2 regions of the Streptomyces sp. NBC_01384 genome follow, and region 2 is predicted to be linked to the other one. Evidence: riboswitches for the same ligand, from Rfam matches in the RefSeq annotation. Region 2 holds a riboswitch; the other holds the start of a gene.
The links. Region 2 has a riboswitch for thiamine pyrophosphate ahead of thiO (glycine oxidase ThiO). Riboswitches for the same ligand answer to the same signal wherever they lie in the genome.

Region 1 (3,205 bases), 4.3 Mb from region 2:
GTACGCCCAGCGGCAGGACGAGCAGGACGACGATGCTCGCCAGGACCCCGCCCAACAGCGCCCACTGCCCGGCCCCGCGCGGTCGGCGCGCGGTCACCTCGGGAGCCACCAGGCGCAGGGCGGTCTCCCGGCGGCGTACGGTCCAGGCGTGCACGGCGAGGATCGCGCCGACGGCCACGAACTGGATGATCGTCAGCACGGCCGCGGTCGCGAGGTCGAAGATCTCCGAGGTCTGCCGGTAGATCTCGACTTCGAGGGTGGAGAAGGTCGGCCCGCCGAGGATCTGCACCACGCCGAACGAGGTGAAGGTGAAGAGGAAGACCATCAGCGCGGCGGCGGCCACGGCCGGGCTCAGCGCCGGGAGCGTCACCTTGCGCCAGGCCGCGAACCGGGAGGCGCCGAGCATCCGCGCGGCCTCCTCCTGACGCGGGTCGAGCTGCGACCAGAGCCCGCCGACGGTCCGTACCACGACGGCGTAGTTGAAGAAGACATGTGCGAGCAGGATCGCCCACACGGTGGTGTCCAGCCGTACGCCCCACAGCTGGTCCAGCAGCCCGCCCCGGCCCACCAGGGCCAGGAACGCCGTACCGACCACGACGGTCGGCAGCACGAACGGGACGGTCACCACCGCCCGCAGCACCTGCTTGCCCCTGAAATCGAAGCGCGCGAAGACATACGCGCCGGGGAGCGCGATCAGCAGCGTGAGCGCCGTGGAGGCGAGCGCCTGCCAGGCGGTGAACCACAGCACATGCCGGATGTCCGACTGTGCGAGCACCTCGCCGATCCGTCCGAACTGCCAGACCCCGTCGACCTTGAGGCCGCGGGCCACGATCGCGGCCACGGGGTACGCGAAGAAGACGGCGAAGAACGCGACGGGCAGGGCCATCAGCCCGAGCCGCGTCGCGCTCCCCTTACGGGTCTTGCGCGGGGCTACTTCAGTACGAGCGAGGTCCACGACCTGACCCACTGATCACGGTTGTCGGCGATCTTGGCGGGGGCCATGGTCTCGGGGTCCTTGGCCTGGGGGCCGAACTTCAGGAACACCTGGGGTACCTGAGCGGCTTCGCGGACCGGGTACACGAACATGTTCAGCGGCATGTCGTCCTGGAACTCCTTGGTGATCAGGAAGTCGAGGAGCGCCTTGCCGCCCTTGGTGTTCTTCGCGTTGCTCAGCAGCCCCGCGTACTCGATCTGCCGGAAGCAGGTGCCGTTCGCGACCCCGGTCGGCGCGGTCTGTGGCTTCGGGTCGCCGTAGACGACCTCGGCGGGCGGGGAGGAGGCGTAGGAGACGACGAGCGGCCGGTCGGCCTTGGCCTTCTTGCCGCCGGAGGACCCGGAGAACTCGTCGTTGTAGGCCTGGTCCCAGCCGTCGACGACCTTCACGCCGTTGGCCTTGAGCTTCTTCCAGTAGTCCTGCCAGCTGCTGTCGCCGTACTTCGCGGCGGTCCCGAGCAGGAAGCCGAGGCCGGGTGAGGACGTGGACGCGTTCTCCGTGACGAGCAGGTTCTTGTACGCGGGCTTGATCAGGTCGTCGAAGGAGGCCGGCGGGGCCAGCTTGTGGTCGGCGAAGTACTTCTTGTCGTAGTTGACGCAGATGTCGCCGGAGTCGATGGGCGTGACCCGGTGCTTGTCCTGGTCGACCCGGTACTCGGGGAGGATCTGGTCCGAGCCCTTCGCCTCGTACGACTGGAAGAGCCCGTTGTCGAGCGCCCGGCTCAGCAGGGTGTTGTCGACGCCGAAGAAGACATCGCCCTGCGGGTTGTCCTTGGTGAGGATGGCTTTGTTGACGGCCTGGCCGGCGTCGCCGTCCTTGAGGACCTTGACCGTGTAGCCGGACTGCTTCTCGAAGTCCCCCAGCACGCTCTTCGACACGGCCCACGAGTCGTGGCTGACGAGCGTCACGGTCTTGGAGTCCCCGGCGCCGTTGCTGTCGGAGGACCCGCACGCGGAGAGCGTGACCAGGCCCAGACCGACGGCCACGGCCGCGAACGTCTTGGTGGTGCTCACTGATTTCCTCCTGGCTGACCAGGAAGAGACGCGGCCCTGCCCGGAAACCTCGGAAGGTTCCCGGGCAGGGCGCAACAGCTTGAGTGATGCCCGAACTTCCTACCCAGAATGACCTGGGCAAGGTTCTGAGGGTCTGCGGCCCACCGGTGTCCCGGCTACCGCACTCTCAGCGCTGTGGCGCTCCCCTGTCGGAATATGAAGATGTCGGAATATGAAAATGTACGTACGCGGGTACGCGGGCCAGACTATCGCTCGGTCGCGGCGAGCTGACCGCACGCCCCGTCGATCTCCTGGCCCCGGGTGTCCCGGACGGTGACCGGCACCCCGTGGGCGGCGATCGCCTCGACGAACGCCTTCTCGTCCTCGGGCCGCGAGGCGGTCCACTTCGAGCCCGGCGTCGGGTTCAGCGGAATCAGATTCACATGCACGGGCTTGCCCTTGAGCAGCCGCCCGAGCCGGTCACCGCGCCACGCCTGGTCGTTGATGTCCCGGATCAGCGCGTACTCGATGGAGAGCCGGCGCCCGGACTTGGCCGCGTACTCCCATCCGGCGTCCAGCACCTCGCGCACCTTCCACCGCGTGTTGACGGGGACGAGGGTGTCGCGCAGCTCGTCGTCCGGCGCGTGCAGGGAGATGGCGAGACGGCACTTGAAGCCCTCGTCGGAGAACCGGTGGATGGCGGGGACCAGCCCGACCGTCGACACGGTGATCCCGCGCTGCGAGAGCCCGAGCCCGTCCGGCTCGGGATCGGTGAGCGCACGAATGGCCCCCACGACCCGCTTGTAGTTGGCGAGCGGCTCGCCCATGCCCATGAAGACGATGTTGCTCAGCCGCGCCGGACCACCCGGGATCTCGCCGTCCCTGAGGGCCCGCATCCCGTCCACGATCTGGTGCACGATCTCGCCGGTGGACAGGTTCCGGTCCAGCCCGGCCTGACCGGTGGCGCAGAACGGGCAGTTCATCCCGCAGCCGGCCTGCGAGCTGATGCACATGGTCACGCGGTCCGGGTAGCGCATCAGCACGGACTCGACGAGTGTGCCGTCGAACAGGCGCCACAGGGTCTTGCGGGTGGTCTCCTGGTCGGTCGACAGATGCCGCACGACCGTCATCAGCTCGGGAAGCAGCGCCTCCTGGAGCTTGCCACGCGCGGCGGCCGGGATGTCCGTCCACTCCGCGGGGTCATGCGCGTACCGCGCGA
Region 2 (3,205 bases):
AGTTTGACCATCTCGGTACCGAGCGCCTCCCGCGCGAGCCGGGCGGTCAGCACGGCCTCGCCCGCGGTGAAGCACCCCGCGGTGTTCGGCAGCACCCTGATGCCCAGCTTGTCGAGCACGGACAGCACCGAGCCGTGCGCCGCGGGATCGACCCGCCGCATCGCGACCGTCGTCAGCTCCGTGCCGGACGCCACGAGCGACCGTTCCAGGACGTCCAGGCTGGGTGCACCCCCGGTACCCATGATCAGGCGGGACGAGAAGGACGTACCGCCGAGGACAAAGGGATCGTCGGCCATGGGTCAGCCTCCTTGGACGGCGGTGAGGACTTCGACGCGGTCTCCCTCGGAGAGGGACGTGGACGACCACTGCGCGCGCGGGACGACGGTTTCGTTGAGCGCGGCGGCGACTCCGGACGGCGCGACGGTGAGGGTGGCGACGAGCGTGTCGAGGGCGGTGCCGGCGGCGATCAGCCGCCGCTCCCCATTGACGAAGATGTTCATGCGGGCTGCTCCGTGAGCGCCGTGCTGAAGCGCTGGGGGGTGAAGGGGCGTGCCTCGTCCGGCAGTTCTCCGGTGGTCAGGACGTGCGCCATGGCGTCTCCGGTGACGGGCGTGAGCAGGACGCCGTTGCGGTAGTGGCCGGTGGCCAGCAGCAGCCCGTCGAGCCCGGTCGGGCCGAGCAGCGGCGCGTTGTCGGGCGACCCGGGCCGGAGGCCCGCGCGTGTCTCCGTGAGCGGCAGCTCGGTGATCCCGGGAACCAGCTCGTGCGCGTCGCGCAGCAGCTCGTACACCCCGCCCGCCGTCACCGTCGTGTCCCAGCCCAGCTCCTCGCTGGTGGCGCCCACGACGAGCTCACCGTTCTCCCGCGGCACCAGATAGACCTGACTGCCGCGCACGACGGCCCGCACGGTCCGGCTCAGGAAGGGCGCGTACCGCTTCGGCACGGTCAGCCGCAGCACCTGCCCCTTCACGGGGCGCACGGGCGGCAGTACGTCGTCGGGCACGCCCGCGAGCTTCCCGCTGAGGCTCCCGGCGGCGAGCACCACCTGCCCCGCCGTCAGCTGTTCGCCGTCCGTCGTGCCGACGCCGGCGGCCCGGTCCCGTACGACGGTCAGCCGCTCCGCCCACGTCCGGTGGAACTCCACTCCGGCCCGCTCGCACGCCGTGACCAGGGCCTTCGCGAGCCGTCGCGGATCTATCTGGTGGTCGCCGTCGACCCGCAGCCCGCCGCGCACGCCCGGCGCGAGCATCGGCTCCAGACGGCGGCACTCACGTCCGCTGAGCCACTGCGAGTCGAGCCCCGACCGGCGTTGCAGGGCGTGCAGTTCGCGCAGATGGGCGCGGTCGTCGGCGTCCAGCGCGACGGCCAGTGTGCCGCACCGGCGGTAGCCGAGGTCCTGGCCGCTCGCCTCGCTGAGCTCGGCGGCGAAGTCGGGATAGCGCCGCGCGGAGGCGAGGTTCAGGCCCAGCAGGGTCTGCTCGCCGTAGTGCAGCTCGGTGACGGCGGCGAGCATTCCGGCGGCCACTCGCGCCGCCCCGCACCCCGGCTCGGGGTCCACGACCGTGACGGTGAACCCGCGCTGCGCGGCCCGCCACGCCGTGACGAGCCCGATGATCCCGCCCCCGATGACAAGGACATCTGATGTACGTGTATCCGATGTGCGTGCAGGTGCAGGTGCAGGTGTACGTGTAGGCGACATGGGCGTCCAGCCCCTCCCTTCGCCGGCATGACCCGGATCAGGTTCGTACGGTCGGAGGCCGCCAGCCTCCCTCTCAGCCCGGTGCGTCCGGGCTCCCGCGAGTGCTTTAACTTGGCCACCCTAGCCCGCTGCCGTATGCCTCAGTAAGGGAGCCTCCGTCCATGGCGCGTTCGCTCGACGGCCGCCTCGTCCTCGCGCCGGTCACGGCGAGATCTGGGCCGAGTACGCGGGCGGGGACGTCGTACGCGGGCACCTCGCCGGGACACGGGAGGGCAGCGGGACGAGCCTTGTGGAAGAGCTCACTGAGCACGTCCCCTGACTGACAGATTGTCAGTTGTCTATGGTGATCAGGTGAGCGAGCAGACGCAGGCACAGGCACAGCGGCAGGCGCAGTCGCAGTCGCAGTCGCAGGGGCGTACGGCACGGCGGGTCGTCATCGTCGGCGCGGGCATGGCCGGCGTACAGACCGCGGTCGCCCTGCGCGAACAGGGCTTCACCGGGGACGTGACGCTGATCGGCGCCGAGCCGCACCAGCCGTACGACCGGCCGCCACTGTCCAAGGCGGTGCTGCTCGGCACGGCCGAGGGCTCCGCCTTCGACATCGACTTCGAGGCTCTCGGCATCGAACTGCGGCTCGGCTGCGAGGCGCTGGGCGTGCGCCCCGGGGACCATGAGCTGGACACCGAGGCCGGGCCGGTGCCGTACGACGTCCTGGTCCTCGCCACCGGCGCGGAACCGATCCAGTTGCCGGGCGCGCAGGGCGTCCCCGGCGTCCATCTCCTGCGCACCCTGGACGATGCCGAGCGGCTGCGCCCCGTGCTGGCCCGGCAGCACGACATCGTGGTCGTCGGGGCGGGCTGGATCGGCGCGGAGTTCGCCACGGCGGCGCGCGAGGCCGGGTGCGCGGTGACGGTCGTCGAGGCCGCCGACCGGCCGCTGGCCGGGGCGCTGCCCGCTGAGGTGGCCGCGCCGATGACCGCCTGGTACACGGACAGCGGGGCCTCCTTGCGCACCCACGCGCGCGTGGAGCGCGTCGAGCCGGGCGCGGTGGTGCTGGACGACGGCTCCCGGGTGCCCGCGGGCGCCGTCGTCGTCGGTGTCGGCGCGCGCCCCGCCACCGCCTGGCTGGCCGGCTCCGGCATCGAGCTCGGCGCCCACCAGGAGGTGGTCGCCGACAACCACCTGCGCACTTCCGTGCCGGACATCTACGCGGTCGGCGACTGCGCCTCCTTCCCCTCGGGCCGGTACGAGGAGCGCCTCCTCGTCCACCACTGGGACAACGCCCTCCAGGGGCCGCGCACGGTGGCGGCGAACATCATCGGCGAGGTCCCGGTGGCGTACGACCCGGTCCCGTACTTCTGGTCCGAGCAGTTCGGCCGGTTCGTCCAGTACGTCGGCCACCACGCGCTCGCCGACACGACCGTCTGGCGTGGCGACCCCTCGGGCGCGGCCTGGACGGTCTGCTGGCTCCGCGAGTCCCGCCTCGTCGCCCTTCTCGCCGTGGGC

Region 1: another riboswitch for thiamine pyrophosphate. It lies ahead of OG747_RS31660 (thiamine ABC transporter substrate binding subunit); the one in region 2 lies ahead of thiO (glycine oxidase ThiO).

Annotation. Positions count from the first base shown of each region.
Region 1 covers NZ_CP109559.1:6,886,290-6,889,494, reverse strand. The annotation lists gene OG747_RS31665 (ABC transporter permease) at 1-955, opposite strand, end outside; gene OG747_RS31660 (thiamine ABC transporter substrate binding subunit) at 931-2,007, opposite strand; TPP riboswitch at 2,086-2,204, opposite strand; gene rlmN (23S rRNA (adenine(2503)-C(2))-methyltransferase RlmN) at 2,253-3,205, opposite strand, start outside.
Region 2 covers NZ_CP109559.1:2,565,851-2,569,055, reverse strand. The annotation lists gene OG747_RS11565 (thiazole synthase) at 1-296, opposite strand, end outside; gene thiS (sulfur carrier protein ThiS) at 300-500, opposite strand; gene thiO (glycine oxidase ThiO) at 497-1,699, opposite strand; TPP riboswitch at 1,697-1,808, opposite strand; gene OG747_RS11550 (NAD(P)/FAD-dependent oxidoreductase) at 2,150-3,205, shown strand, end outside.